DNA from 4 places in the Gottfriedia sp. S16(2024) genome. Region 1 is predicted to be linked to each of the others. Evidence: riboswitches for the same ligand, from Rfam matches in the RefSeq annotation. Region 1 holds a riboswitch; each other region holds the start of a gene.
The links. Region 1 has a riboswitch for S-adenosylmethionine ahead of mmuP (S-methylmethionine permease). Riboswitches for the same ligand answer to the same signal wherever they lie in the genome.
Positions count from the first base shown of each region.

Region 2: it holds a riboswitch for S-adenosylmethionine, as region 1 does, so the genes downstream of both, metK (methionine adenosyltransferase) here and mmuP (S-methylmethionine permease) in region 1, are expected to answer to the same signal.
Region 3: it holds a riboswitch for S-adenosylmethionine, as region 1 does, so the genes downstream of both, AB1282_RS12350 (LLM class flavin-dependent oxidoreductase) here and mmuP (S-methylmethionine permease) in region 1, are expected to answer to the same signal.
Region 4: it holds a riboswitch for S-adenosylmethionine, as region 1 does, so the genes downstream of both, metK (methionine adenosyltransferase) here and mmuP (S-methylmethionine permease) in region 1, are expected to answer to the same signal.

Region 1 covers NZ_JBFLUO010000001.1:2,502,243-2,510,315, forward strand. The annotation lists gene AB1282_RS11725 (M48 family metallopeptidase) at 1-427, shown strand, start outside; gene aceB (malate synthase A) at 851-2,437, shown strand; gene aceA (isocitrate lyase) at 2,456-3,745, shown strand; gene AB1282_RS11740 (competence protein ComK) at 4,069-4,644, shown strand; SAM riboswitch class I at 4,915-5,021, shown strand; gene mmuP (S-methylmethionine permease) at 5,105-6,514, shown strand; gene mmuM (homocysteine S-methyltransferase) at 6,489-7,442, shown strand.
Region 2 covers NZ_JBFLUO010000001.1:379,131-387,203, reverse strand. The annotation lists gene AB1282_RS02010 (RrF2 family transcriptional regulator) at 1-113, opposite strand, end outside; gene AB1282_RS02005 (carboxymuconolactone decarboxylase family protein) at 352-795, shown strand; gene AB1282_RS02000 (hypothetical protein) at 861-1,391, opposite strand; gene pckA (phosphoenolpyruvate carboxykinase (ATP)) at 1,597-3,183, opposite strand; SAM riboswitch class I at 3,496-3,610, shown strand; gene metK (methionine adenosyltransferase) at 3,819-5,015, shown strand; gene AB1282_RS01985 (NAD(P)-dependent alcohol dehydrogenase) at 5,163-6,143, shown strand; gene AB1282_RS01980 (hypothetical protein) at 6,301-6,465, opposite strand; gene AB1282_RS01975 (hypothetical protein) at 6,568-7,542, opposite strand; gene AB1282_RS01970 (MarR family winged helix-turn-helix transcriptional regulator) at 7,691-8,073, shown strand, end outside.
Region 3 covers NZ_JBFLUO010000001.1:2,629,297-2,637,369, reverse strand. The annotation lists gene AB1282_RS12365 (aldo/keto reductase) at 186-1,175, opposite strand; gene AB1282_RS12360 (histidine phosphatase family protein) at 1,224-1,808, opposite strand; gene AB1282_RS12355 (ATP-grasp domain-containing protein) at 2,073-3,029, opposite strand; gene AB1282_RS12350 (LLM class flavin-dependent oxidoreductase) at 3,045-4,094, opposite strand; SAM riboswitch class I at 4,250-4,356, opposite strand; partial or broken gene AB1282_RS12345 (cupin domain-containing protein) at 4,553-4,660, shown strand; gene AB1282_RS12340 (ABC transporter permease) at 4,900-5,664, opposite strand; gene AB1282_RS12335 (ABC transporter ATP-binding protein) at 5,667-6,425, opposite strand; gene AB1282_RS12330 (DUF1048 domain-containing protein) at 6,526-6,870, opposite strand; gene AB1282_RS12325 (DUF1048 domain-containing protein) at 6,889-7,266, opposite strand; gene AB1282_RS12320 (PadR family transcriptional regulator) at 7,269-7,592, opposite strand.
Region 4 covers NZ_JBFLUO010000002.1:12,159-20,231, reverse strand. The annotation lists gene AB1282_RS25660 (hypothetical protein) at 92-316, opposite strand; gene AB1282_RS25655 (hypothetical protein) at 285-548, opposite strand; gene AB1282_RS25650 (hypothetical protein) at 697-900, shown strand; gene AB1282_RS25645 (hypothetical protein) at 861-1,670, shown strand; gene AB1282_RS25640 (hypothetical protein) at 1,773-1,937, shown strand; partial or broken gene AB1282_RS25635 (NAD(P)-dependent alcohol dehydrogenase) at 2,095-3,074, opposite strand; gene metK (methionine adenosyltransferase) at 3,221-4,417, opposite strand; SAM riboswitch class I at 4,626-4,740, opposite strand; gene pckA (phosphoenolpyruvate carboxykinase (ATP)) at 5,053-6,639, shown strand; gene AB1282_RS25620 (hypothetical protein) at 6,845-7,330, shown strand; gene AB1282_RS25615 (carboxymuconolactone decarboxylase family protein) at 7,440-7,832, opposite strand.

The DNA of each region.
Region 1 (8,073 bases):
GTCACATTACGTCCACAAAGACATTTATAAATCAATGTTTGGTATGCTAGCAGGTAGTTTAGTTGGTCTGTATATCATTCACTTATTAATGAGGTATGTACTATCGAAGAGTAGAAGCAGTAATTCTACTGAAAAAATGGCCGTCATCTTAACACTATTTTTAATCATTAGTGGAGTAGTAAGCTTTATTACTGATCCAGTATCAAATGCATTTTCAAGAAGTGCAGAGAAAAGAGCAGATTTATATGCAGTTAAGCTAACACATGATCCAGAGGCAGGCATTATAGCGTTTCAAAAGTTATCCAAAAACAGCTTGTCTCAAGTAAATCCACCATTTTTAGTGAAATTGTTTAGATATGATCATCCGACAATGTTGGAAAGAATGAGGTATTTAGAGGCAGCTGAAAAAAGAAACAACAATAAATAGAGTAAATCCTTTGTTGAATGTTTAGCTTGTAGATTGTTTGGTTTTGTACCAATATCTACAAGCTTTTTTATTGTGTGAAATTTAAATTGAGAAAAATTTAGAAGCACTTCAAATCTCTTAATTATACATAGTATCAAATGTTTACTAATTAATTCGTGTGTTTCCTTTATTATTCTTTTACTAAACTTTATCAAAGACAATGGAACACAAATTGAAGATTTTTACTTTGGAAAAATATGATGGACCTCTCGATTAAGATAAAAAAATTTGGGTATCAGTGGACTCACAAGATACTTTCTAAAAAGTTAAGCTGTCGAAAATTCTTTTGGGAATATTTTCAGAATTTAATATCAAATCCGAATATACTGTTATATAATAACATAAGTAATCAATATCTGTTATATAACTGAATGGAGGAATCATATGACAACTGAACTTTCAAAAATTAAAGTTCTCGGTAATCATGTAGAGGGTTCAACTGACATTCTTACGACCGAAGCATTAAGTTTTTTAGAGCAATTACATCTGAAATTTGATCAACGTAGACAACAGCTGTTAATAAACAGAAAAGAAAGAATGCGTTTGTTACAAAATGGAGGTAAGCTTCAATTTTTAGAGGAAACAAAACACATTCGTGAAAGTGAATGGACAATTGCACCTATTCCAGAGGATTTACAAGATCGAAGAGTAGAGATAACGGGACCAGTTGATCGAAAAATGATTATTAATGCATTGAATTCTGATGCGTTTGTTTTCATGGCTGATTTTGAAGATGCTACTTCTCCAACTTGGGAAAATATAATTTCGGGTCAGGTTAATTTAAGAGATGCTGTGAATCGAACAATTTCACTTCATTCAAAAGGAAAAACATATAAGTTAAAAGAGAAGCCAGCTGTACTATTAGTTCGACCAAGAGGCTGGCATTTAGAAGAAAAACATATCACTGTAAATGGTGAAAATATGTCTGGTAGCTTAGTAGATTTTGGACTTTATTTCTTTCATAATGCGAAACAAGCAATTAAAAACGGCTCAGGACCTTATTTTTATTTACCAAAAATGGAAAGTTATTTGGAAGCAAGATTATGGAATGATGTTTTTTTATTTGCTCAAAATGAATTGAATATACCTGTTGGAACGATTAAAGCAACTGTATTAATCGAAACAATTGCTGCTTCATTTGAAATGGATGAAATACTTTATGAATTGAAGGATCATTCAGCGGGATTTAATTGTGGCAGATGGGATTATATTTTTAGTTTTATAAAAATGATGCGATACGACAAATCAATTATTTTACCTGATCGTTCTGTTGTGACGATGGAAGTACCTTTTATGCGTTCATATTCTCAAAAAGTTATTCAAACTTGCCATCGTAGAAATGCTCCTGCAATTGGAGGAATGGCAGCTCAAATTCCAATTAAAGATGATAAAGAGCGAAATGAAGTTGCATTTGAAAAGGTAAGAAAAGATAAAGAGCGTGAAGCAAAGGATGGACACGATGGTACTTGGGTAGCTCATCCTGGTTTAGTAGCTGTAGCTCTTGAACAGTTTAATCGATTTATGCCAACACCAAACCAGATTCATAGAAAACGTGAGGATGTTAATGTAACTGAAGCGGATCTTTTAGAGATTCCAAGTGGTGTTATTACTGAACAAGGTCTCAGAACAAATATAACAGTTGCGATTCAATATATTGAAGCATGGATAAGTGGTCGAGGCGCGGTGCCGCTATACAACTTAATGGAGGATGCTGCGACTGCTGAAATTTCGCGTGCACAAATTTGGCAATGGGTGCGTCATGAAAAAGGCGTTTTAGAGGATGGTACAAACATTACTTTACAATTAGTGGATTCATTAAAACATGAAGAAATGATGAAGCTTCAACTAGAAATAGGGAAAGAACAATTTGAAGCAAAACGATTTAGTGAAGCAATTGAATTATTTAATGAGTTAATTAGCAATGATGAATTTGCTGACTTTCTGACTTTAAAAGGATATAACTTTTTATAAAATTAGGAGGAATTGAATATGACGAAAAATCGTGAAAAGCGTATTGCTGAATTACAAGAAAGCTGGGAGCTTGATTCTAGATGGAATGGCATTACAAGAACATACACTGCTGAAGACGTAATTAAATTAAGAGGATCAATCGATATTGAACAAACATTAGCAAAAAAAGGTGCAGAAAAGTTATGGAAGCTTTTAAATGAAGAAAGCTATGTAAATGCACTAGGAGCATTAACTGGAAATCAGGCAATTCAACAAGTTAAAGCAGGTTTGAAGGCTATTTATTTAAGTGGTTGGCAAGTAGCTGCTGATGCGAATCTTTCTGGTCAAATGTATCCAGATCAAAGCTTATATCCGGCAAATTCTGTACCAGCAGTTGTAAAACGAATTAACCAGGCTTTCCAACGTGCAGATCAAATTCAATTTGTTGAAGGTGGAGAAGAAATCGATTACTTCGCACCGATTATGGCAGATGCAGAGGCTGGCTTCGGTGGGCAATTAAATGTATTTGAATTAATGAAAAGTATGATTGAAGCAGGAGCGGCAGGTGTACATTTTGAAGATCAATTGTCTTCGGAGAAAAAATGTGGTCATTTAGGTGGGAAAGTATTATTACCAACACAAACGGCGGTTCGTAACTTAATCTCTGCTCGTTTAGCAGCGGATGTAATGGGAGTTCCTACCCTTATTGTTGCACGAACTGATGCAGATGCAGCAGATTTAATTACAAGTGATATTGATCCAGTCGACCAACAATTTATTACAGGTGAAAGAACACCTGAAGGCTTTTATCGTACGAAAGCGGGGTTAGATCAAGCAATTGCTCGTGGTCTTGCTTATGCACCGTATGCAGACTTAGTTTGGTGTGAGACGTCAGAGCCAAACTTAGAAGATGCAAAACGTTTTGCAGATGCTATACATGCAAAATTCCCAGGTAAATTACTAGCTTATAACTGCTCACCTTCATTTAACTGGAAGAAGAAACTTGATGACGAAACAATTGAAACATTCCAACAACAAATTGCAGCAATGGGCTATAAATTCCAATTCGTTACCCTTGCTGGTTTCCATGCATTAAACTTTGGTATGTTTGAATTAGCTAGAAACTACAAAGATCGAGGAATGGGAGCATATTCAGAACTTCAACAAGCTGAATTTGCAAGCGAACAATATGGCTATACTGCGACAAGACACCAACGCGAAGTTGGAACAGGATATTTTGATCAAGTAGCTCAAATTATTACTGGAGGAACTTCTTCAACAACAGCTCTTAAAGGTTCTACTGAAGAACAACAATTTTCATCTAATTAACTAGTAAAAAACCACTTTTTTTAAATGTGAAAAAGGTGGTTTTTCTATTGGGTTTTATCCTAAAATTTAGTAAACAATGACACTTTTGTTAAAGTATTTAAAAAATGATATTACAAATAAAGATTTATGATATTATTTCTCTAACATCAATGTTGCTACTATACTTCATGTTAAAATTTTTTATCTGAACTTGTTAAACTTAATTGTTGGCCTTTAATTTAATTATTTAATTATTTAATTATTTAATTAAGGAAGAGGGAGAGTCAATTAAAGCCAATAAGATTTAACATTTCATAATACTAATAACAGAAGGAGTTGTAAGGATGAATCATGTGAAAGGACAAGTTAAAGTATTAAATGAGTACGAGATTAATAAGTCGACAATGGCAATCATTCCAGAATTTACGGTCGACTTAGTTGTGATTTCAAAGGTATATGAAACAGATGATAGTTTTTATGTTTTAATGAAACCGATTGAAATTATTGAAAGAAGCTGTGCTTATTTCGGGAGTAGTTACCGGGGTAGGCGTGAAGGAACTAAACAAATGATTTCCATCACCCATAAACCACCAATAGCGATCAGCTCAATGAATCAAATTTTCTTTTTCCCCACTTCATCTTCTTTAAAAGTAGAATGCTCTTGGATCTCCTACAATCATGTTGCTAATTTCAGAGGCGGTAAATACAATCGATCAGTGGTTGAATTTTTTAACGGCGTTGAACTTCCATTAGAAATATCTCGTGGATCATTTGAAAACCAACTATACCGAACTGCACATCTAAGAGCTATTTATGAAGACCGACTCAACCCTGAAAATACCCAACAAAAATCTTACAAATTAATCCCAGATAACGAAATTACATCATATATAAAAGGAATATCCATACACGAAAAATAAAAATGAAAGATTAAAAATTTAACTACTTTAACATATAGTAAAGTAGTTTTTTTATGGGAATTATTTGGAAATTATATTTATGAAAATTAGTCCTTTTAATTCTTAATTAGTAGGATCTATTAAAGTAGATTGTTGAAATCTTATTCAATATAATGGCAGTTTAGTTGCATAAGAAATGATAAAATAGTAAGTCAATAATTAATAATTTTTTAAAAAAACAGAATTATATTGACAATTATCGAATGGATTGATATGGTTATAAAAAAATATTTCTTATCCAGAGAGGTGGAGGGACTGGCCCTTTGAAGCCTCAGCAACAGGTCTGCTTAAGTAGACACTGTGCTAATTCCAGCGGGTGTTAACCTGATAGATGAGAGCTTTCGTTTTTATTTGTCAGTAGCGCACTCTTTTTTAGAGTGCGTTTTTGTTTTTTCTGGATAGTAACTAAAGGAGAGTAGAAATGGGGAACAAAAATGGGCAAGAATTTCAAAGGAACATGCAAGCACGTCATTTAGTCATGCTATCACTTGGTGGGGTGATTGGAACTGGCTTATTCTTAAGCTCGGGCTACACTATTCAACAAGCTGGCCCGTTTGGAACAATACTATCCTATCTGATTGGTGCGCTAGTGGTTTATCTAGTTATGCTATGTTTAGGAGAGCTTTCCGTACATATGCCTGAAACGGGCTCATTTCACAGTTATGCAGTTAAATACATTGGACCGGGTACAGGGTATACAGTAGCCTGGTTGTATTGGTTAACTTGGACTGTTGCTTTAGGTTCTGAATTTACAGCCGCAGGATTACTTATGAAGCGATGGTTTCCATCGATTAATGTTTGGATATGGAGTGCTATTTTTGCCATTTTGATCTTTGTATTAAATGTCATGACTGTTAAATTTTTCGCCGAATCCGAATTTTGGTTTTCATCGATAAAGGTTATAGCTATTGTGATTTTTATTGTTTTAGGAGCAGCGACAATGCTAGGGTTTCTTCCGATGAGTCATTCAAAAGCAGCGCCATTATTTTCTAATTTTACAAGTGGAGGTTTATTTCCTCATGGTGCTACGGGAATTATAATGACCATGCTTGCGGTTAATTTTGCTTTTTCAGGAACAGAATTAATAGGCATTGCAGCTGGAGAAACCGCGAACCCGGAAAAAATGATACCGAAGGCCATTCGAACTACTCTGTGGAGATTGATCATCTTTTTTGTAGGAACGATTTTTGTTTTATCTGCGTTATTGCCTATTTCCGATGCTGGTGTATTAGAGAGCCCTTTTGTTGCAGTTCTAGAACGAATTGGGGTGCCATATTCAGCTGACGTAATGAATTTCGTTATCTTAACAGCTATTTTATCTGCGGCAAACTCAGGCCTTTATGCCTCTTCTAGAATGCTTTGGTCGCTTGCTAATAAGAATACGATATCTCCGGTTTTTGGAAAAATGACGAAGCAAGGTGTTCCAATCAACGCCGTCATTTTCAGCATGGTGGGTGGAGCTTTGGCTTTGCTCTCAAGTATTGTGGCACCAGATACTGTCTATATCGTACTTGTTTCCATTTCCGGTCTAGCAGTAGTTGTAGTTTGGATGAGTATTAGTGCTTCCCAGTTCCTATTTCGCAGACAATTTTTGAAAGAAGGAAATTCTGAAAAGGACTTGATTTATCGCACACCACTGTATCCATTAGTACCAATTGCTTCTTTTATCCTTTGTCTGGCATCGTGTATTGGAATTGCATTCGATCCAACACAGAGAATTGCCTTATATTGCGGCATACCGTTTATTTTGTTTTGCTATGGAAGTTATTATCTAACAAAAAATTTAAAAAAGAGGGGCGTAGATTATGTCGAACAAAGTCAATCCAATTGATGCTATTTTATCCCAACATTCCATTATGCTTCTTGACGGAGCATTAGCTACAGAATTGGAGGCGCATGGATGTAATTTGGACGATCCCCTTTGGTCGGCACGTGTGTTACTAGAAAATCCGGAACTTATTTATCAGGTTCATTCGGACTATTTTCGTGCTGGTGCGGACTGTGCCATAACAGCAAGCTATCAAGCTACTATTAGTGGTTTTTCCGCGCGTGGAATACAAGAACAGGAAGCTTTGGAATTAATTAAGAAAACGGTGTTACTTGCAAGAAGGGCAAGAGATGATTTTTGGAAGGAAAATAAGCAAACGAATAGGCCTAAACCATTGGTTGTTGCATCGGTTGGGCCGTACGGGGCTTACCTTGCAGATGGTTCAGAGTATGTAGGCAACTATGGTGTGACAGATAAAACATTAGCAGACTTTCACCGTTCGAGAATGTCAGCGTTAATTGAAGCAGGTGCAGATCTATTGGCATTTGAAACGATTCCTTCTTTGCAAGAAGCAAGAGTATTAGATACATTATTACGTGAGTTTCCAGAAACATTTGCGTGGCTTTCCTTTTCGTTAAAAAATGAGAAAGAGATTAGTGAAGGTATAAAACTCGTAGAGTGTGCACGAGTTTTTGAGAAAAGTGAACAAATTGTAGCGATAGGCATCAATTGTGCGCCAGTAACCGTTGTGACTGGTGCAATACAAGAGTTGAGGGCAAACACCAAAAAACCGATTATTGTTTATCCAAATTCTGGTGAAACTTATAATCCAGAAACAAAAACATGGCATGGTCATGAACAATGTAACGTGTTGGATATTCAATCTGAAGAATGGTACCAAGCAGGTGCACGTTTAATAGGTGGATGCTGCAGAACGACACCTTATCACATTGAGGAGATATCGAACAAGTGGCGTTCTTCCGAGTATTGAACCAATTGAAGGTGAAGGGGATATTCGTAATTAAAGTTAACGAATAAGTTCATTTAGTTATTCAAAAAATAGTTCATATTTCTGAAAGTTATTCAACTAACGTGTTCTTTATTTGTACAACGTGATCGACGATTTTGTCGATCTTTTTTCAAGATTTTAATCTAACAGAGCCAATAAGAAAAACAATATAAATTAACATGAAATTTGATTTCATCTATATTAAACTTTGGTGTTTCTGGAATGAAGATTTAAATACTTCTTATGTATAGAGTTATTTTGATTTATTGATTTTAAATGTAGTATTTTATTCCTGTTTTTAAATTCTTTTTACTTTATTTGCTCCGTAATCGTGGCTTTATTTGAATTTTTTTTAAAACTTTTACTAAATCTTTTAAGAAATTACTTATTTAATTGACAACTACTTTTCCATTTAGTGAAGTAGTTTTTTTATTTATTCAAAGAATAGTTTATTAGAATTACATTAAGCATCATTAGGAACAAATTAGTAAAAAAATAATTATAAGATGAACAGTCAAATTATTACAAAAAATACTAGTTAGAATCATTTATTATTATTGAATAAATAGTTATATGTGATAATGTTAACAGTAAGGATATCTATTTAGAAATA
Region 2 (8,073 bases), 2.1 Mb from region 1:
GAAACACCTTGAAAGAAGGATAGTTCCTTTATTCCAATTGGAGAATCTTCAGGAGTGTCAATTAAATAAACAAGGCAATGAAGTGCATACTCAACTCCAACGCTATATTGCATGAAAACACCTTCTTCATAAATGAGATTATTTTTAATTAATCTTAGAAATGTTTTATTTCTTTGTCAAACATTTACTTTTAAGAACAATTCAAACGTAAAAGGTGTTTGACATAATGAAATAAACGTTTTAATATAGATAATGTGAATCGTAGATTAACTTTGTCGCTAATTTAAGTATTTCCAAAAACTACATTTAGTTCAATTATTTTTAGAATTAACTTTTTTAGGGGGAATTAAAATGGAAAAACAAATTAATTATTCAAAATTAGCACCAGAAGCACTTAAAATAATGATGGAAATGGAAAAGTATATTAAAACAACGGGTATAGATCATAAACTTCGTGAACTGATTAAAATTCGTGCTTCACAAATAAATGGTTGTGCATTTTGCCTTGACATGCATTCCTCTGAAGCGAGGGAAATAGGAGAAACTGAACAACGTTTATACTGTGTTAGTGCATGGAGAGATTGTGATTTTTACACAGATGCTGAAAAAGCAGCTTTGGAGTTAACTGAGCATATTACACTAATTTCGAATAAAGGTATATCTGCTGATCTATATAATCGTGTAAGTAAACACTTTAGCGAAAAAGAATACGTAAATCTTGTATTCACAATCAATCAAATTAACAGTTGGAATCGTATCTCTATTTCAATGGGGAATAGACCAGTTGAAAAATAATATCCTAATAAAACTTAAAAAATAAAAATGAGCCGAAGATTGGCTCATTTTTTATATGTAACTTTTCAATTCTTATTAAAATTTTTTACTTTTATAACAATGCTTTTTATTAATTTATTTTCATTAGAAAAAATTTTTATAGTGTAAAGATCATGATGATTTTTAATATAATTTTTTTGATCTATTGTTATATTTGAAGTAGCAATAGAACTAGAGAGATTAAAAACGGCTCTTCCATTATTGATTTTGTATCTTTGATTATGATTGATTTCTTCAATATTGACTCCAAATATTGTTTGGACTTTTTTAGGTAGTAGGATTTCTATTTGAGCATTTTCTATATCGTTTTTATAACGTTCTGGTACTGATAAGACCAAATAATATTCAACTCCATAAAGTAATTGATTATCCACAGAATCTTTGATCTCATAATATCTTTTGGATAATGATTCAATTTTTGGCTCAATTTCTTTAGAAGATAGTGAAACATGCTTATCTAAATTTTTAGACGAGGTACCAGTATTAAATAAAAACAAGGAAGTTAATAAAATTGCAGTAAATGAAAAAATCAGAGTTAATATCTTTATGGATCTCATTTTAATCCTCCATTTAATTCGATAAATAAATAGTGATTATTATCCATGTTCAGTTTATTTAATGTTACTTTAATCTTATTCTTTAAATGTTAATAATTTCCTTTTAATGAGTGAGGTTGTTTTTTAATACTGAAAATAAAAAGAGGCTACCAATAAGTCATAAATCCCGACTTATTGGACAGCCTTTACATTTTACTTTATTAGATTATTTTAAAGGTCCACCAAGTTCAGCCAATTGAGCATCAAAGCCTTCAAACTTTTTGAAGTTTTCTTTGAATTTAGTTACTAATTCAAGAGCTTTTTGATCATAAGCTGATTTATCTTCCCAAGTTGTTGAAGGGACTAATACGCTATCAGGTACACCAGGTACATGAGTTGGAATTGCTAAACCGAAAAACTCATCTTGAGTAGTTTCAATGTTGTTTAAATCACCTTCAAGTGCAGCGTGAACCATTGCTCTTGTGTAAGATAGATTCATACGTTTACCAACACCGTATTCTCCACCAGTCCAACCAGTGTTTACTAAGAATACATTTACATTATGCTTTTCAATTTTTTCACCAAGCATTTTTGCATATTCTACAGCTGGAAGCGGTAAGAATGGTGATCCGAAACATGTTGAGAATGTTACTTGTGGAGAAGTAACACCACGCTCAGTACCTGCTAATTTACTAGTAAATCCACTTAAGAAGTGGTACATAGCTTGCTCTTTTGTTAATTTACTGATTGGAGGTAATACTCCAAATGCATCAGCAGTTAAAAAGATAATTGCATGTGGATGTCCAGCAACGCTTGGCTCAATGATATTTTGAATTGCTTGCATTGGGTATGCAGCACGAGTATTTTCTGTTAAAGTTGTATCATCATAGTCAGCTAAACGGCTATCAGGTTTAACAACTACATTTTCTAAAACTGTACCAAATTTAATTGCAGAGAAAATTTGTGGCTCTTTTTCAAATGTTAAATTGATACATTTAGCGTAGCAACCGCCTTCAATATTGAATACACCATTATCTGACCAGCCGTGCTCGTCATCACCGATTAGTTTACGGTCTGCATCTGCAGATAATGTAGTTTTACCAGTTCCTGAAAGTCCAAAGAATAATGCTACATCGCCTTCGCTACCAACGTTAGCAGAACAGTGCATTGGTAAAACATTATTTTGTGGTAATAGGAAATTCATGATTGAGAAAATAGATTTTTTCATTTCTCCAGCATATTCCGTACCACCAATTAAGATTATTTTCTTTTCAAATGATACAATAACAAATGCCTCTGAATTTGTTCCATCAACTACAGGGTCTGCTTTAAATGTCGGAGCAGAAACAATTGTAAACTCTGCTTCATGTGTTGTAAGTTCTTGCTCAGTTGGGCGAATAAATAATTGATGAGCAAATAAGTTGTGCCATGCAAATTCGTTAATTACTTGGATAGGTAAACGATACTCAGTATCTGCACCAGCAAATCCTTTAAATAAGAATAATTCGTTACGATCTTTTAAGTAGTTAAGTACTTTGCTATATAATTTTTCGAATACGTCAGCAGAGATTGGTTGATTTACTGAACCCCAATCGATTAAATTTTCAACAGATGCCTCTTGTACAATAAATTTATCTTTAGGTGAACGTCCAGTATATTTGCCTGTTGAAACGCTAACTGCTCCCGTTGACGTTAAAATTCCTTCTTGTCTTGTTAGGACTTTTTCAACTAACTCAGAAACGCTTAGTTGGTTATACATTTGATTACTAGTAAGTAATTCGTTTAATTCAAAGTTTACATCAACTGTCTTCATATACTAATACCATCCTTTAAATATAATTTGTCTGCCATGTAGGTATCTCGATAAATAGTATAACACATTTATTTTAATAGTGTATACTATTAGTTGGCAAAATGTGTTATGAATTTGATTAAAAAATAAATTTGAGCAAAATTTACTTATTAAATGAAGTAAGTTATTTAAATGTAAGTATAATAATTAGTAATTTCCCATTAAATAGAAATGAATGTAGGGATAAAGTTATTGTAGAATTATGTCTAAGTTATGATGAAAATTGTTGACAAGAAAGTGAAATTTTAATATGATACTTTTCATACGGATACTCTCTTATCCCGAGTAGGTGGAGGGATACAGGCCCTACGAAGCCCAGCAACCTCACTTTTAGTGAAAGGTGCTGAACCTGATGCAAGACTATTTTTTATGTCTTGGACGATAAGAGCGAAAGGCAAATACCAAGAACCCTTTCCTCAGGTAATATTTGATAAGAGGAAGGCTTTTTTTTTGCTCAAAACTTAAATACAGTGGCAATTTCGTAATTTACACTGAGTTATCTTTATCTTAAATGGGAAACATAGGAATAGGAACAAACTTTTTATTCTTATGTTGAGAAAAAAGAGATCCGTCAATTCAATTTAGGAGGGGACTCAATGTCACAACGTCGTTTATTTACTTCAGAATCAGTTACAGAAGGACATCCAGATAAAATCTGTGACCAAATCTCAGATTCAATTCTTGATGCAATTTTAGCAAATGATCCGAATGCTCGTGTAGCAGCGGAAACTTCAGTTACAACAGGTTTAGTACTTGTTGCAGGTGAAATTACAACTTCTACTTATGTAGATATCCCAAAAATCGTTCGCGAAACAATCCGTGAAATCGGTTATGACCGTGCAAAATACGGATTTGATGCAGATACATGTGCAGTTTTAACTTCTATTGATGAGCAATCAGCAGATATCGCTTTAGGTGTAGACCAAGCATTAGAAGCTCGTGAAGGTAGCATGACAGATGAAGAAATTGAAGCAATCGGTGCAGGAGACCAAGGTTTAATGTTCGGTTTTGCTGTTAATGAAACACCTGAATTAATGCCACTTCCAATTTCATTATCTCACAAAATTGCACGCCGTTTAACTGAAGTTAGAAAAAATGAAACAGTTTCTTACTTACGTCCAGACGGTAAAACTCAAGTAACAGTTGAGTATGATGAAAACAACAAACCAGTTCGTATTGATGCAATCGTTGTATCAACACAACATGGTCCAGAAGCTACTCAAGCTCAAATTGAAAATGATATTAAAGAACTTGTAATCAAACCAGTTGTACCAGCTGAGTTAATTGATGAAAACACAAAATTCTTTATCAACCCAACAGGTCGTTTCGTAATCGGTGGACCTCAAGGTGATGCAGGTTTAACAGGTCGTAAAATTATTGTTGATACTTACGGTGGATATGCTCGTCACGGTGGTGGCGCATTCTCTGGTAAAGATGCAACTAAAGTTGACCGTTCTGCTGCTTACGCTGCACGTTACGTTGCGAAAAACATCGTAGCTGCTGGCTTAGCTGATAAAGCTGAAGTTCAATTAGCATATGCAATTGGTGTAGCTAAACCAGTTTCAATCGCTATTGATACTTTTGGTACAGGTAAAGTTTCAGAAGAAAAATTAGTTGAAGTAATTCGCAACAACTTCGACCTACGTCCAGCTGGAATTATTAAAATGCTTGACCTACGTCGTCCAATTTACAAACAAACTGCTGCTTATGGTCACTTTGGCCGTACAGATATCGATCTTCCTTGGGAGCGTACTGACAAAGCAGAAGTTTTAAAAACTGAAGCAGGTCTATAATAAAATGATTAAGGCTGAATATGGCATATGCTATATTCAGTCTTTTTTGTTTAATTAGAATTACGAATTACATTACATATAGGTATACTTAAAAATCATTTTTCATAGGTTTAAATGACTGAATTAAAGTTTGTAATGGAGGAACCTATGAAAGCGATTATATGTACAAAATATGGTCCACCAGAAGTTCTTCAAATAACAGAAGTTGAAAAACCAAAATTAAAAAATGAAGAAGTATTAATTAAAATACATGCATCAACTGTAACAGCAGGTGGTGTAAAACTTCGAAGCTCCGATTTTCCATATATGTACTGGCTGCCTTCCCGCCTAATGTTTGGCCTTACCAAGCCGAAAAATAAAATAACAGGTTGTGAGCTTGCGGGAGAAATAGTAACAGTTGGCAAAAACGTAAGAAATTTTAAAACAGGTGATCAAGTTTTTGGGTATAGTGGATTTACTTTTGGGGCTAATGCTGAATATATCTCTTTACATGAAGAAGGTGTTCTAGCTAAAAAACCAATAAATATGACATTTGAGCAAGCTGCAGCAGTACCTGTTGGGGCGATTACAGCATTACATTTTCTAAGGAAAAGTATTATTCAAAATGGACAAAAAGTACTTATTTATGGTGCTTCAGGAAGTGTTGGAACCTATGCAATTCAGCTAGCTAAATATTTTGGTACAGAAGTTACTGCTTTATGTAGTACATCAAATTTAGAATTGGTGAGATCTTTAGGAGCAAATGAAGTTATAGATTATACAAATGAAGATTTTGCTAAGAGTAAGAAAACTTACGACATTATCTTTGATACGGTAGGGAAGAGCTCCTTTTCAAATTGTAAAAGATTGCTTAACAAAGATGGCGTCTATTTATTAAGTGCAGTATGGAAGCTTTCGGTTTATTTTCAAGCGATTTGGAGTAATTTATTTGATAACAAAAAGGCAATACTTGGTGTAGCAAATATGAACAATGAAGATTTAAACTATATAAAAGCACTGATTGAAGCGGATAAGTTAAAAGCTGTTATTGATCGACAATACCCACTTGATCAAATTGTGGAAGCCCATCGTTATGTTGAAAAAGGGCATAAGAAGGGGAATGTCGTTATTAACATTCGAGGGATATGAGACTGTTGACAAACTCTAGCTTTCTTCGTTAAAATCGCCTGCTTGTACCATGTTCACTACAATTTTAGGTAACACTTACGCTTCGAAAGACAAGTACAACTTTTTAACTTTATCTACACAAAGAAATCCCTCAAAATGACCTTTTGAGGGATTTCTTTTATAAGTTTTCATTTTGCTGTCTAATTTCTTCTCCAGCTAATATTATATTAGTCGTTTCAATTTTACGGTGCTCATCCACAGAATGCCCTGGATCGAGATTATTAAGGTCTGCTTGTATTTTCATTTGCTCTTCATTTATGAGTGGTTTATCTTTTTTGCTCAATTATATTACCTCCAATATAAATAGTAGAAAGTCGATGAAACTCATCGTTGTTTTAGTCTTAACGAATTGACTAACTTCATTCAAATTTATAGAAGTAATGATTTACACGCTTAATTCATTTATTAATTTTTGAAAGGTTAGATAAGCAGGCTTAATAGTATAATCATCCTTCATAATTCCAAATTGATGAAATAGGTCGTCTTTGGAACTATCAGCATCCCTTAAACCAAAAAATTCATAATGAGTAATATTTAGTTCCTGACGCAATGAATAGACTGTTCGAATAATTTTTTCGAGTACGATTGATTGTTGTTCATATGACCTTTCAATTTGGATAAACGGATTTTTCCCGGTTGGCCATCCATTCTCTGTAATGTGAATTGGAAGAGTGGAAGGGAAACCATTACTATTCAATGTTTCTCTAAATTTTCGTAGTATGTTTTCTACTGAAACAGCAACTTCCTCAATTTTTAATGGTTCCTCAAATACATCCACATAAAAATTATGACCTACATAATCAATTGAATGAATTAATTCGTCCCCACCAATTTTTATTAGATTTTCCCAAAAATGTGGAATTGTCTCTTCTCCCTCAGGTACAGAGCCAAATCCAATTTTAATAGGTAAATTTCTTTTTTCAATTTCTTTTTTTGCAGTTAGAACACCTTGTACAAGCGCTTCTAATACATATGGTTTAGATCCATCCATAAACGATAAATTAGGCTCATTCGTGATTTGAATTGAATCAAGGAAGATGCCAAATTCTTTAATTACTTTACGAACAAAATTCAACCAATAATCCAGTGACAGGCTTGGATCCATAAGGCAGCCAATTGTTAAATCACCTAATAAACCTGCGTTTTTATATCGATTTAGAGCATTAAATACTTTTTCTTCTGTTCCTGGTCCCATATAGACAGCATACATTCTTGGTAAAAGCTGATTAGAATTACCCTTTAGCTCTTTAAGAGCAGAGGATATTTTTTCATAATTATCTTCGGGACCTGTAGCTAATCCTATAGGTGTACCAGCTACGCTAAGTGGATAGATACCAAAAGTTAATCCAGTTGAATTCATCTGTATCACTCCTTCAGTTTACTAGTAAATAAATATTTACTTGTTAAATTGGTTTTATTTATATAAATATGATATTATCGAATAAATAATAAACTTTTATTTACTATATGTCAATTTTGAAATTTTTTCTAGAAAGGTTTTTAATAAAATGAATTCAAATCCAAATCAAATTGCAGAGAAGTTTATCCAACTACTTCCTCTAGTTTTTAATAAGTTCAACAAGCCGAGCTCAAAAAATTCTTTAAAGAATAAGCAGTCCGAGTTAACGCATTTACAAAGTCATATACTAGAAGAATTGTTTCAAACAGTAGATGGAATCTCAATTACAGAGCTAGCTCAAAATATAAGTATTTCAAAACAGCAAATGACTCCATTAATTATGAAATTAGAAGAAAAAGAATATGTATCTAAAATTCAGGATCTGAATGATAAACGAAGTGTAAAAATTATACTTACTGAAAAAGGAAAAAACGTTGTCACAAAACGATGGGAAGATTTTTATCATATTTTTTGCGAGCGGATTGGTCAACT
Region 3 (8,073 bases), 130 kb from region 1:
CGGTACAGTTTGAACAGTTGATTTATGAATTGTACTACAAGTAAGTCTTAGAAAAGCAATATGCACGATATATATACTAAGTCATACTTTATAATCTAGAGCTTTTGATAGTGGAAAGTACCAAAAAAACCCCCTTTTCACACTTAAGGAAAGTAGGGGATCAACACATTATACTAAAATTGACATTAATTAGCGCCTAAAGCACCAACTACCGGATGTGGAACATAAGGCTCTTCCAAATACGCAACTTCTTCAGTCGACAATTTAACTGACAAAGCCCCCACTGAATCTTCAAGATGAGATGTTTTAGTAGCTCCAATAATAGGCGCACTAACTGGTTCTTTCTGCAGTAACCAAGCAAGAGCAATGTTTGATTTTGTTACTCCATGTTTTTCAGCAATCTCTGCAACTCGCTCCACAACAAGTCTGTCTGTATTTTCAGTTGCACCATATTTAGATTTTTGAGTTTCATCCGTTTCAGATCTTAGCGTCGTATTTGACCAATCACGTGTCAATCTTCCTGATGCAAGTGGGCTATATGGAATTACGCCGATTTTTTCTTCCTTACAAAGAGGCAGCATCTCCCTTTCCTCTTCACGGTATATGAGGTTGAGATGATTTTGCATTGAGACAAATTTGGTCCATCCATTTTTCTCTGCAACATGTAAAGCCTTCAAAAACTGCCAAGCATACATAGCAGAAGCACCGATATATCTTACCTTACCAGCCTTCACTAAATCATGAAGTGCCTCCATTGTTTCTTCGATTGGTGTGTTATAATCCCAACGATGGATTTGATATAAATCCACATAATCTGTTCCAAGGCGCTTAAGACTTTTATCAATTTCACTCATAATATGCTTTCGGGAAAGTCCGGAACCGTTCGGACCTTTGTGCATAGGGAAATAAACCTTCGTAGCTAGTACTATTTCATCTCGATTGGCATAATCTTTTAAAGCTCTACCAACAAATTCTTCACTAGTACCATCTGAATAGACATTCGCCGTATCAAAAAAGTTGATACCTAGGTCTAGTGCTTTTTTAATAATTGTACGGCTGCTCTCCTCATCGATTACCCATGGATGGATCCAACGTTTTGCATCTCCAAATCCCATACAGCCAAGGCAAAGTCTAGATATTTCTAATCCTGTATTCCCAAGCTTTGTATATTCCATTTTAATTTCCTCACTTTCAAAAATATGTAATCTATTAATCTTATAAAACTATACTTGGACTACATCACTAAAATTATGATTGATAATCTCAACTAATTTAAATTCCCTCTTCTCATATTCAAACTTCAAAATGCAACAATTTCCAATTCGATTTTGTTGTGTGATAGAGCTTTTGTGTTCCCAGTACCTCATAAAATTTCTCAATGCTGCTCCGTGTGAAACAGCTAATACCACTTCATTATCTTCATCCATTATTTTTTGACATGTAGTAGCAATTCGTTGTTGCAATTCTTTTTGGTCTTCTCCGCCAAACTTAACAAAAAAGTCACCATAAGGTAGTGGTGGATTTAAATCTTCACTTTCACCTTCAAACGTTCCAAAATTCCATTCTTTTAATCCTTTTAATCTTGTATACGGTAATTCTGTCACGATTTCTAACGTATCACTCGCTCTTTCTGATGTAGAACAATAGGCATGATCGAAAATAATATTTTGTTCTTTAAAATACTTTGCAGCAGCCTCTGCCTGTTTAATTCCTAATTCTGTTAGTGGTGAGTCACACCAACCTTGAATTTTCCTTCTTTTATTAAATAATGTTTGCCCATGTCTCATTAAATAAAAAGTCTTTTTCATTTGTATCCCCCTTTTTGAGTCTTAAAAGTACATTTTAAAAATCAGGTGGTTCGAATTCATTTGACCTTTTATATCCTCAAAACTTAATAACAACTTACAATCTTATATTATCAATATATTAATTTTAATCGTTAGCATATTCCTCTCAAATAATTGCCTATTACTCTTAGTTCAAGAAAAAATTTAACAAACTGAACACAAAAAAGCCCAAACCTTTGTTACGTGTAGGTCTGAGCTTTTTACCGTTATTCTAAATAGATTTTCTTAAGACTTTGCTGCTGTAGTGTATTTTTCTTCCAAAGTCTTCTTTAAAAATGAAGCTAATTCGAGCATTCCGAATTTTCCAGCTTTTTCTTCTGCATCTGAGTTATAGTTGGTGTTTGTATTGATATCATAAGTAAAAATTGTACCTTCAGCATTTCTGATAAATTCGATTCCTGCAACTTGGACATTATTTTTAGCTAGAACCTCTTTATATTTATCAATAATTTCGTCCTCGAAGCCTTCAATGATTTGGAACTTAGGTTTCTCTTCTACTTCTTCTCCTACTGGGCAGAATAAATCACCAATTTGGCACGCATCAGCTGGGCAAAGTTCAAAACCTTCCGAAGTATCAACTTTAACTGCATAAACAAAGTTTCCTCCTACAAATTCACAACGAGTGATGTAGCTCTCAGGTGATTGGATGTATTCCTGAATCAGTGTAATTCCATCAACGGGTTCTTCAAAAGTCGATCCTTCCACATAAGCCTTTAAAGCTTCGATACTATGGAATAGTTGAACCCCTAATCCTTTACCAGCACGATTATGTTTCGTAATAAATGACTGTCCAGCAAAGATATTAGCTGCCTTAATAATGTTTTGTTTTCCAACTGCTGCGATCGTTTTAGGAGTCTTCACACCATACTTGTTTAGCTCTAAATATTGTAAAACCTTACTAACTTCTAGCTTCAAGGCATTCGTTCCATTCAACACCGTACGACCATGAGCTTCAAGCCAAGCTAATACTTGACCAGTAAATTCGGCTGCAAAACGATGATCACGTGTATGAGAGGAAGCACTCATTCGGCTATAAAAGATCCCTTCTGGTGGTGCAGTTGATAAATCTACCGTACCTTCGTCTAAATGCCATTCCTCATAAGGAACTCCAAGCTCCTCTAATCTTTTTGTTAAATGCACAGTCCACTCACTATTTTCATGAATTACGTATACTTTGCTCATCTTTAAATCCCCTTTCTAGTTCTTTACTAAACTACGTTTTTGTTCTACTAATGGCATAACTTGTTTTGAAAAGCGTTCCATTTCCTCAAGTTGAGGTGAAAATTGTAATAATAATAAGTCTAGGCCAGCTTCTTCAAATTGTAAAATTCGGTCTGCAATTTGCTCTGGTGTTCCTACTAGATTCGGTCTAAGACCACGATTTGAAACTGAGTAATCTTGTAATTGGATTTGTTGTTCTAATTGTGATTTTGTAGTGAAGTCTTTAAAGCCTGCATACCCGCTTGAATCTTTCACAGTCGTAATATTTTCTAGCTCAGCCAAAGCCTCTTCTTCTGTATCTCTACAAATAATATAAGCGGCCATACCGAAAGAACTTAATGGTTCATTTCCTGTTTGTTCACGACGCACCTTCATATCTGTTACTTTCTGATTAATTTCTTCAACTGTTCCACCGTGCATCACATATGCGTCGCACTTTTCTACAATCGTTTGCTTTCCTTTTTCACTTTCTCCGCCTGCATATAGAATCGGATTTGGTCTTTGAACTGGTTTTGGAGCAAGCTTTGTATCCTTTAAGTCGTAATATTTACCTGAATAATTGAACGTTTCTTCTGTCCATAAGCCTTTAAGAACATCAATAAACTCCTCTGTCCGAGCATAACGCTCATCATGTTCTGTAAAAATACCGCCATATTGACGAGCTTCTTCTGCCCACCATGCAGAAACGACGTTTAGCGTAAAACGGCCGTTACTGATTTGATCAATATTAGCAGCCATTTTTGCTGTTACTGCAGGATTATGAAAACCTGGACGAATCGCAGTCATAATTTCGATTTTTTCCGTCACTGCAGCAAGTGCCGCTGCTGTTGACCAAGCTTCAAGTGAATCATGCTCCGGCCCTTTAATGTCGTTTAAATATAATTCAGCTATTAAAGTAGTCGAGTATCCCCATTTTTCAGCCGATTGAATGACCTCTTTAGCATATTCAAATGTTGGTGGCATTCTTTCGTCATCCACATTACGTAACCATCCTCCAAAAATCGGTAACCAAAAACCATATTTCATTTCTATTCTCTCCTTTATCATTAAAATTGTCTAGTTTTCGCATTGGTTAAGTTGGGTTTATATTTAATATAATTCAGTTATGTTTAACCTCCAACGTAAATAAATAAAAAAAAGCCTCTTTCATTCAGAAAGAGGCATCAAAAACAATTGTTTTCGACTTATCTATCAGAATGATTTCATTCTGCAGGAAGTGGCACCTTTTCTTAATAAGGAGGTTGCCGGACGTCATAGGGCCTGATCCCTCGGTCACTCTCGATAAGTTTGTGTTATGTAATTTCATTAACTGAATCATAAATCCTAGTAAACAGATTGTCAATAAAGGGATTTAAATATTTTTACAAAGATAGCGCTTTCATTGTTGTATTTGTTAGAAAAAATAAAATTTTATAATTATTTATTTTAAAAAGGAATTAACAATATTACGAAGTATTTAATACATCGTTCCAGTTCCCTTTAGGCATGGTGCTACAAAGGATAGTTGGTTTGAACACATTGCAATAACTTCAGGTACACCAGAGTGGTTGGCCCCTGTTTCAGATGAAGAATATGAAACTTTGACTAATTAAACTTTAAAAACTAGCGCAAAAAATAATCTTTATTACAGAGGGATTTTAAAAAATAGTCGATAATCTAAATACATTTTCATCAATTTTAATATATTATATTAAGCATTTACTTTTTTACCAAAATTTACCTTTTCGAAAGAGAAACTTAGGTTTCTCTTTTTTTATTTAATATCTTTGAAAATATAAACCAAGAAAAAAGTACAGACTGAAATAATCCCCCAACCTGTACTACGCCATTTTTATTTCATTCGTTTTTTATATACCTTCATCGAAATCATATAAAACAATATCCCAATTCCCACTAACCATAACACTGCTGTTACAATCGTACCATAATCCGGCTGACCAGCTAAAAGGGAACGCACACTTTCGGCGATTGGGGTCATTGGCTGATTTTCTGCAAAAGCACGAAGCTTGTTACCCATATTATTTGTTGGGACAAAGGCAGAACTTACAAACATTAAGCCCATTAGTAGATAAGAGAACACGCTCGCACCTTCATACGATTTTGACATTAGCCCGCATGCTACTGCTATCCAAGTGAAAGAAAATACGGTAAGCAGGATCATACCAGCTGCTAATAGCCATTCCACGAAATTAGCGTGAGGACGGAATCCCATGATAAAAGAAATGAGAATCACGGCAGCAACTGATAAAATGTTTAATATTAAAGTTGAGATGACATGCCCTCCCAATATCGATGATTTAGCGATTGGCATGGAATGAAATCGATCAAAGATACCTCTAGTCATGTCTGTGTTCACTCGAACTGCTGTATATGAAATCCCCATTCCAATACACATAAGCAACACACCTGGAACGATAAAATTCACATAATCTACTTTATCCATTGTCATGGCACTACCGAAAATATAGACAAAAGCAAGCATTAGCATAATCGGCATGAGAATTGTTGTGATAATTGTGTCAATACTTCTTAGTGAATGCTTCATCACCCGACTGCTCATTGTAATTGTATCGCTGAAAAAATGGTTTCCACTCATTACTATTCTCCTTTCTTTCCGGTAACAGCGAGGAAAATTTCCTCAAGGTTCGGTTGCTTTTCTACGTATTCCACTTTTTTAGGTGGAAGAATTGCTTTTAATTCATCCAATGTTCCTTGAACGAGAATCTTTCCTTCATGTAAAATCGCAATACGGTCTGCTAGTTGTTCGGCTTCTTCTAAATATTGAGTAGTGAGAAAAACGGTAATACCAGCTTTCGCCATATCACGAATCACTTCCCACAAAGCTAAACGTGCTTCAGGATCAAGTCCAACTGAAGGCTCATCAAGAAAAACAAGTTCAGGTGACCCAAGTACTGTCATTGCTAAATCCAAGCGTCGTTTCATACCGCCTGAATAAGTAGCAAGAGCACGATTACCAGCTTCGACTAAATCAAAGCGACGTAGACTTTCTTCTACTGCTTCTTTCCGATTAGGCAAATGGCGAAGTTTTGCTACTAGCTCGAGGTTTTCGCGCCCTGTCAAAATATCATCTACTGCAACGTTTTGTCCGGTTAGGCTGATTTTCTCACGTACTTGTTGTGGGTTTGTTTGAAGGTTGGCATTACAAACTTCAATTTCACCCTGATCTGCTTGCGATAGTGTAGTCAAAATTTTTATAATAGTTGTTTTACCGGCACCATTTGACCCAAGTAAAGCGAAAACACTGCCTTTTTCCACTTCAAAATCTACACCCTTGAGAACCTCAATTTCTTTGAAGGATTTTTTCAGTCCTTTCACTGAAATTGCTGTACTATTCATAATTATTTCCCTCCCATATATGAAGTTGAAGGCGCGTTCTCAACAGCGTAGTAGCGCCTGCAACTGTTTTTTCTATATTGAATGACAATTAATCTAGCGCTTATTTTTTCTTACCCACACGATCTAGAACGCTTTTGTTCAAATTATTGCGTAACTTATCATCCCATCTTTTCGCTTGATCGGTAAGCCCATTAGCGAATGCTGTCAAGTCTTCACCTGTCAATTCCAATACGTCTTTGCCATCTGCCGCACCATCTTCAAACAAATCAATGAGATCATATTGGATTCTCAGCATATCCATGCCACTTCCAGAGGCGAAACTCCACATATAGTTACAGATTGTTTTGTATGCTTCTGAGTAGTTTTCAGGCAAAGCTTCCACACGCGCCATCATTTCTTTGTATTCTTTTTTGTCATCAAGTATCTTTTTGATAAAATTTATCATGATTTTTAGCCCCCTAATTTATTTTTTATTCGTCCAAATTTTTACTTGCTGCTCAACTCTACTCTCAATGTCTTTTTTCAAATCTACTTGCCCTCCAAATATACTCGCTGATTCTCCATCTAATTTTGAAAGAGCCATTAATTCGTCAGCAAATGCCGCCACGTCTTCACCGGTAACATCTAGTACATGCTTGCCTTCTGCTGAACTTGCTTCAAACAGTTCATACAAATTGATGATTTCTTCACCAAATCCATAACCGAAATTCCACATGTATTTTTGAATCTTTTTAAACACAAAAGCGTAATCGCTCGGTAGAGAATTGACTTTTTTCATAAATGCTTTATATTCTTTCTTGCTTTCTAAATCGCCAATGATTAGCTCTATAAATTTCTTCATAATTACTTCTCCCCTTTTAGGATATTTATTTTTGATGAAACAAAGTCCCATTTTTTCCAAAATTGCTGTAATTCCTCAAGTCCAGCTTCGGTTAATGAATAAAACTTTCGAGGTGGACCCATTTCAGAACGTTTTTTCTCAATATTTACTAATTCTTTCTTTTCGAGCCTTATCAAAATTGTGTAGACCGTACCTTCGACAACCTCTGTAAAACCTAGATCATTAAGGAGACGCGTAATTTCATAGCCGTAAGTATCACCTCGACTAATGATTTCCAGTACACAACCTTCTAATGAACCTTTGAGCATTTCTGTTAAATTTTCCATTGCTTACACCTCCTCTATTCGTTGGTTAAATTAGTTTTCGGTCTATATTGAATAGATAAAACCGTTTTTCAAGCTAATTAGTAATACAGATATTCAGTCTCACTTAGTACCGGATAAAAAAATATCTAAAATAGCCAATGGATCAAGGATTTCAAATGATAATTTTTACATGAACTCTTTTCAGCTATCTAGCGTGACTGATATTCAGTGTTACTTAGTAATAGTATATTGTATTACTAAGTAGAGAAAATGTGAACCATTTTATAAAAAAAATTTTATAAACATTTCCTACTATTTAGTATTACAGATATTCAGTATTACTTAATACCATTACATAGTAACACTAAGTAGTGCTAATTATCAAGTTGTTAAAAAAAATTAAAGTTGTTTTGTTTTACCAATTAAAGTGAATGGTAATGTAAACGAATCAAAGAGGCATTTATTAACTAACTACTTACATGGCGTATATCTAAATGTTATC
Region 4 (8,073 bases), on a different contig from region 1:
AATATATGATTAGTAAGTTTTGTTCAAGTATTTCCATAATTTAGCAAACGCGAGAAGTCATCATCCAGATTCCTCCACTTTTATATACTCTCTACTCTAATTTGCCAAGTATTTTTATGATCTTGTGCATTGAATAATCTAAATCAAGCAAGTCCTCCTCGTGAAGTTGACCAATCCGCTCGCAAAAAATATGATAAAAATCTTCCCATCGTTTTGTGACAACGTTTTTTCCTTTTTCAGTAAGTATAATTTTTACACTTCGTTTATCATTCAGATCCTGAATTTTAGATACATATTCTTTTTCTTCTAATTTCATAATTAATGGAGTCATTTGCTGTTTTGCAAATACTTATATTTTGAGCTAGCTCTGTAATTGAGATTCCATCTACTGTTTGAAACAATTCTTCTAGTATATGACTTTGTAAATGCGTTAACTCGGACTGCTTATTCTTTAAAGAATTTTTTGAGCTCGGCTTGTTGAACTTATTAAAAACTAGAGGAAGTAGTTGGATAAACTTCTCTGCAATTTGATTTGGATTTGAATTCATTTTATTAAAAACCTTTCTAGAAAAAATTTCAAAATTGACATATAGTAAATAAAAGTTTATTATTTATTCGATAATATCATATTTATATAAATAAAACCAATTTAACAAGTAAATATTTATTTACTAGTAAACTGAAGGAGTGATACAGATGAATTCAACTGGATTAACTTTTGGTATCTATCCACTTAGCGTAGCTGGTACACCTATAGGATTAGCTACAGGTCCCGAAGATAATTATGAAAAAATATCCTCTGCTCTTAAAGAGCTAAAGGGTAATTCTAATCAGCTTTACCAAGAATGTATGCTGTCTATATGGGACCAGGAACAGAAGAAAAAGTATTTAATGCTCTAAATCGATATAAAAACGCAGGTTTATTAGGTGATTTAACAATTGGCTGCCTTATGGATCCAAGCCTGTCACTGGATTATTGGTTGAATTTTGTTCGTAAAGTAATTAAAGAATTTGGCATCTTCCTTGATTCAATTCAAATCACGAATGAGCCTAATTTATCGTTTATGGATGGATCTAAACCATATGTATTAGAAGCGCTTGTACAAGGTGTTCTAACTGCAAAAAAAGAAATTGAAAAAAGAAATTTACCTATTAAAATTGGATTTGGCTCTGTACCTGAGGGAGAAGAGACAATTCCACATTTTTGGGAAAATCTAATAAAAATTGGTGGGGACGAATTAATTCATTCAATTGATTATGTAGGTCATAATTTTTATGTGGATGTATTTGAGGAACCATTAAAAATTGAGGAAGTTGCTGTTTCAGTAGAAAACATACTACGAAAATTTAGAGAAACATTGAATAGTAATGGTTTCCCTTCCACTCTTCCAATTCACATTACAGAGAATGGATGGCCAACCGGGAAAAATCCGTTTATCCAAATTGAAAGGTCATATGAACAACAATCAATCGTACTCGAAAAAATTATTCGAACAGTCTATTCATTGCGTCAGGAACTAAATATTACTCATTATGAATTTTTTGGTTTAAGGGATGCTGATAGTTCCAAAGACGACCTATTTCATCAATTTGGAATTATGAAGGATGATTATACTATTAAGCCTGCTTATCTAACCTTTCAAAAATTAATAAATGAATTAAGCGTGTAAATCATTACTTCTATAAATTTGAATGAAGTTAGTCAATTCGTTAAGACTAAAACAACGATGAGTTTCATCGACTTTCTACTATTTATATTGGAGGTAATATAATTGAGCAAAAAAGATAAACCACTCATAAATGAAGAGCAAATGAAAATACAAGCAGACCTTAATAATCTCGATCCAGGGCATTCTGTGGATGAGCACCGTAAAATTGAAACGACTAATATAATATTAGCTGGAGAAGAAATTAGACAGCAAAATGAAAACTTATAAAAGAAATCCCTCAAAAGGTCATTTTGAGGGATTTCTTTGTGTAGATAAAGTTAAAAAGTTGTACTTGTCTTTCGAAGCGTAAGTGTTACCTAAAATTGTAGTGAACATGGTACAAGCAGGCGATTTTAACGAAGAAAGCTAGAGTTTGTCAACAGTCTCATATCCCTCGAATGTTAATAACGACATTCCCCTTCTTATGCCCTTTTTCAACATAACGATGGGCTTCCACAATTTGATCAAGTGGGTATTGTCGATCAATAACAGCTTTTAACTTATCCGCTTCAATCAGTGCTTTTATATAGTTTAAATCTTCATTGTTCATATTTGCTACACCAAGTATTGCCTTTTTGTTATCAAATAAATTACTCCAAATCGCTTGAAAATAAACCGAAAGCTTCCATACTGCACTTAATAAATAGACGCCATCTTTGTTAAGCAATCTTTTACAATTTGAAAAGGAGCTCTTCCCTACCGTATCAAAGATAATGTCGTAAGTTTTCTTACTCTTAGCAAAATCTTCATTTGTATAATCTATAACTTCATTTGCTCCTAAAGATCTCACCAATTCTAAATTTGATGTACTACATAAAGCAGTAACTTCTGTACCAAAATATTTAGCTAGCTGAATTGCATAGGTTCCAACACTTCCTGAAGCACCATAAATAAGTACTTTTTGTCCATTTTGAATAATACTTTTCCTTAGAAAATGTAATGCTGTAATCGCCCCAACAGGTACTGCTGCAGCTTGCTCAAATGTCATATTTATTGGTTTTTTAGCTAGAACACCTTCTTCATGTAAAGAGATATATTCAGCATTAGCCCCAAAAGTAAATCCACTATACCCAAAAACTTGATCACCTGTTTTAAAATTTCTTACGTTTTTGCCAACTGTTACTATTTCTCCCGCAAGCTCACAACCTGTTATTTTATTTTTCGGCTTGGTAAGGCCAAACATTAGGCGGGAAGGCAGCCAGTACATATATGGAAAATCGGAGCTTCGAAGTTTTACACCACCTGCTGTTACAGTTGATGCATGTATTTTAATTAATACTTCTTCATTTTTAATTTTGGTTTTTCAACTTCTGTTATTTGAAGAACTTCTGGTGGACCATATTTTGTACATATAATCGCTTTCATAGGTTCCTCCATTACAAACTTTAATTCAGTCATTTAACCTATGAAAAATGATTTTTAAGTATACCTATATGTAATGTAATTCGTAATTCTAATTAAACAAAAAAGACTGAATATAGCATATGCCATATTCAGCCTTAATCATTTTATTATAGACCTGCTTCAGTTTTTAAAACTTCTGCTTTGTCAGTACGCTCCCAAGGAAGATCGATATCTGTACGGCCAAAGTGACCATAAGCAGCAGTTTGTTTGTAAATTGGACGACGTAGGTCAAGCATTTTAATAATTCCAGCTGGACGTAGGTCGAAGTTGTTGCGAATTACTTCAACTAATTTTTCTTCTGAAACTTTACCTGTACCAAAAGTATCAATAGCGATTGAAACTGGTTTAGCTACACCAATTGCATATGCTAATTGAACTTCAGCTTTATCAGCTAAGCCAGCAGCTACGATGTTTTTCGCAACGTAACGTGCAGCGTAAGCAGCAGAACGGTCAACTTTAGTTGCATCTTTACCAGAGAATGCGCCACCACCGTGACGAGCATATCCACCGTAAGTATCAACAATAATTTTACGACCTGTTAAACCTGCATCACCTTGAGGTCCACCGATTACGAAACGACCTGTTGGGTTGATAAAGAATTTTGTGTTTTCATCAATTAACTCAGCTGGTACAACTGGTTTGATTACAAGTTCTTTAATATCATTTTCAATTTGAGCTTGAGTAGCTTCTGGACCATGTTGTGTTGATACAACGATTGCATCAATACGAACTGGTTTGTTGTTTTCATCATACTCAACTGTTACTTGAGTTTTACCGTCTGGACGTAAGTAAGAAACTGTTTCATTTTTTCTAACTTCAGTTAAACGGCGTGCAATTTTGTGAGATAATGAAATTGGAAGTGGCATTAATTCAGGTGTTTCATTAACAGCAAAACCGAACATTAAACCTTGGTCTCCTGCACCGATTGCTTCAATTTCTTCATCTGTCATGCTACCTTCACGAGCTTCTAATGCTTGGTCTACACCTAAAGCGATATCTGCTGATTGCTCATCAATAGAAGTTAAAACTGCACATGTATCTGCATCAAATCCGTATTTTGCACGGTCATAACCGATTTCACGGATTGTTTCGCGAACGATTTTTGGGATATCTACATAAGTAGAAGTTGTAATTTCACCTGCAACAAGTACTAAACCTGTTGTAACTGAAGTTTCCGCTGCTACACGAGCATTCGGATCATTTGCTAAAATTGCATCAAGAATTGAATCTGAGATTTGGTCACAGATTTTATCTGGATGTCCTTCTGTAACTGATTCTGAAGTAAATAAACGACGTTGTGACATTGAGTCCCCTCCTAAATTGAATTGACGGATCTCTTTTTTCTCAACATAAGAATAAAAAGTTTGTTCCTATTCCTATGTTTCCCATTTAAGATAAAGATAACTCAGTGTAAATTACGAAATTGCCACTGTATTTAAGTTTTGAGCAAAAAAAAAGCCTTCCTCTTATCAAATATTACCTGAGGAAAGGGTTCTTGGTATTTGCCTTTCGCTCTTATCGTCCAAGACATAAAAAATAGTCTTGCATCAGGTTCAGCACCTTTCACTAAAAGTGAGGTTGCTGGGCTTCGTAGGGCCTGTATCCCTCCACCTACTCGGGATAAGAGAGTATCCGTATGAAAAGTATCATATTAAAATTTCACTTTCTTGTCAACAATTTTCATCATAACTTAGACATAATTCTACAATAACTTTATCCCTACATTCATTTCTATTTAATGGGAAATTACTAATTATTATACTTACATTTAAATAACTTACTTCATTTAATAAGTAAATTTTGCTCAAATTTATTTTTTAATCAAATTCATAACACATTTTGCCAACTAATAGTATACACTATTAAAATAAATGTGTTATACTATTTATCGAGATACCTACATGGCAGACAAATTATATTTAAAGGATGGTATTAGTATATGAAGACAGTTGATGTAAACTTTGAATTAAACGAATTACTTACTAGTAATCAAATGTATAACCAACTAAGCGTTTCTGAGTTAGTTGAAAAAGTCCTAACAAGACAAGAAGGAATTTTAACGTCAACGGGAGCAGTTAGCGTTTCAACAGGCAAATATACTGGACGTTCACCTAAAGATAAATTTATTGTACAAGAGGCATCTGTTGAAAATTTAATCGATTGGGGTTCAGTAAATCAACCAATCTCTGCTGACGTATTCGAAAAATTATATAGCAAAGTACTTAACTACTTAAAAGATCGTAACGAATTATTCTTATTTAAAGGATTTGCTGGTGCAGATACTGAGTATCGTTTACCTATCCAAGTAATTAACGAATTTGCATGGCACAACTTATTTGCTCATCAATTATTTATTCGCCCAACTGAGCAAGAACTTACAACACATGAAGCAGAGTTTACAATTGTTTCTGCTCCGACATTTAAAGCAGACCCTGTAGTTGATGGAACAAATTCAGAGGCATTTGTTATTGTATCATTTGAAAAGAAAATAATCTTAATTGGTGGTACGGAATATGCTGGAGAAATGAAAAAATCTATTTTCTCAATCATGAATTTCCTATTACCACAAAATAATGTTTTACCAATGCACTGTTCTGCTAACGTTGGTAGCGAAGGCGATGTAGCATTATTCTTTGGACTTTCAGGAACTGGTAAAACTACATTATCTGCAGATGCAGACCGTAAACTAATCGGTGATGACGAGCACGGCTGGTCAGATAATGGTGTATTCAATATTGAAGGCGGTTGCTACGCTAAATGTATCAATTTAACATTTGAAAAAGAGCCACAAATTTTCTCTGCAATTAAATTTGGTACAGTTTTAGAAAATGTAGTTGTTAAACCTGATAGCCGTTTAGCTGACTATGATGATACAACTTTAACAGAAAATACTCGTGCTGCATACCCAATGCAAGCAATTCAAAATATCATTGAGCCAAGCGTTGCTGGACATCCACATGCAATTATCTTTTTAACTGCTGATGCATTTGGAGTATTACCTCCAATCAGTAAATTAACAAAAGAGCAAGCTATGTACCACTTCTTAAGTGGATTTACTAGTAAATTAGCAGGTACTGAGCGTGGTGTTACTTCTCCACAAGTAACATTCTCAACATGTTTCGGATCACCATTCTTACCGCTTCCAGCTGTAGAATATGCAAAAATGCTTGGTGAAAAAATTGAAAAGCATAATGTAAATGTATTCTTAGTAAACACTGGTTGGACTGGTGGAGAATACGGTGTTGGTAAACGTATGAATCTATCTTACACAAGAGCAATGGTTCACGCTGCACTTGAAGGTGATTTAAACAACATTGAAACTACTCAAGATGAGTTTTTCGGTTTAGCAATTCCAACTCATGTACCTGGTGTACCTGATAGCGTATTAGTCCCTTCAACAACTTGGGAAGATAAATCAGCTTATGATCAAAAAGCTCTTGAATTAGTAACTAAATTCAAAGAAAACTTCAAAAAGTTTGAAGGCTTTGATGCTCAATTGGCTGAACTTGGTGGACCTTTAAAATAATCTAATAAAGTAAAATGTAAAGGCTGTCCAATAAGTCGGGATTTATGACTTATTGGTAGCCTCTTTTTATTTTCAGTATTAAAAAACAACCTCACTCATTAAAAGGAAATTATTAACATTTAAAGAATAAGATTAAAGTAACATTAAATAAACTGAACATGGATAATAATCACTATTTATTTATCGAATTAAATGGAGGATTAAAATGAGATCCATAAAGATATTAACTCTGATTTTTTCATTTACTGCAATTTTATTAACTTCCTTGTTTTTATTTAATACTGGTACCTCGTCTAAAAATTTAGATAAGCATGTTTCACTATCTTCTAAAGAAATTGAGCCAAAAATTGAATCATTATCCAAAAGATATTATGAGATCAAAGATTCTGTGGATAATCAATTACTTTATGGAGTTGAATATTATTTGGTCTTATCAGTACCAGAACGTTATAAAAACGATATAGAAAATGCTCAAATAGAAATCCTACTACCTAAAAAAGTCCAAACAATATTTGGAGTCAATATTGAAGAAATCAATCATAATCAAAGATACAAAATCAATAATGGAAGAGCCGTTTTTAATCTCTCTAGTTCTATTGCTACTTCAAATATAACAATAGATCAAAAAAATTATATTAAAAATCATCATGATCTTTACACTATAAAATTTTTTCTAATGAAAATAAATTAATAAAAAGCATTGTTATAAAAGTAAAAAATTTTAATAAGAATTGAAAAGTTACATATAAAAAATGAGCCAATCTTCGGCTCATTTTTATTTTTTAAGTTTTATTAGGATATTATTTTTCAACTGGTCTATTCCCCATTGAAATAGAGATACGATTCCAACTGTTAATTTGATTGATTGTGAATACAAGATTTACGTATTCTTTTTCGCTAAAGTGTTTACTTACACGATTATATAGATCAGCAGATATACCTTTATTCGAAATTAGTGTAATATGCTCAGTTAACTCCAAAGCTGCTTTTTCAGCATCTGTGTAAAAATCACAATCTCTCCATGCACTAACACAGTATAAACGTTGTTCAGTTTCTCCTATTTCCCTCGCTTCAGAGGAATGCATGTCAAGGCAAAATGCACAACCATTTATTTGTGAAGCACGAATTTTAATCAGTTCACGAAGTTTATGATCTATACCCGTTGTTTTAATATACTTTTCCATTTCCATCATTATTTTAAGTGCTTCTGTGCTAATTTTGAATAATTAATTTGTTTTTCCATTTTAATTCCCCTAAAAAAGTTAATTCTAAAAATAATTGAACTAAATGTAGTTTTTGGAAATACTTAAATTAGCGACAAAGTTAATCTACGATTCACATTATCTATATTAAAACGTTTATTTCATTATGTCAAACACCTTTTACGTTTGAATTGTTCTTAAAAGTAAATGTTTGACAAAGAAATAAAACATT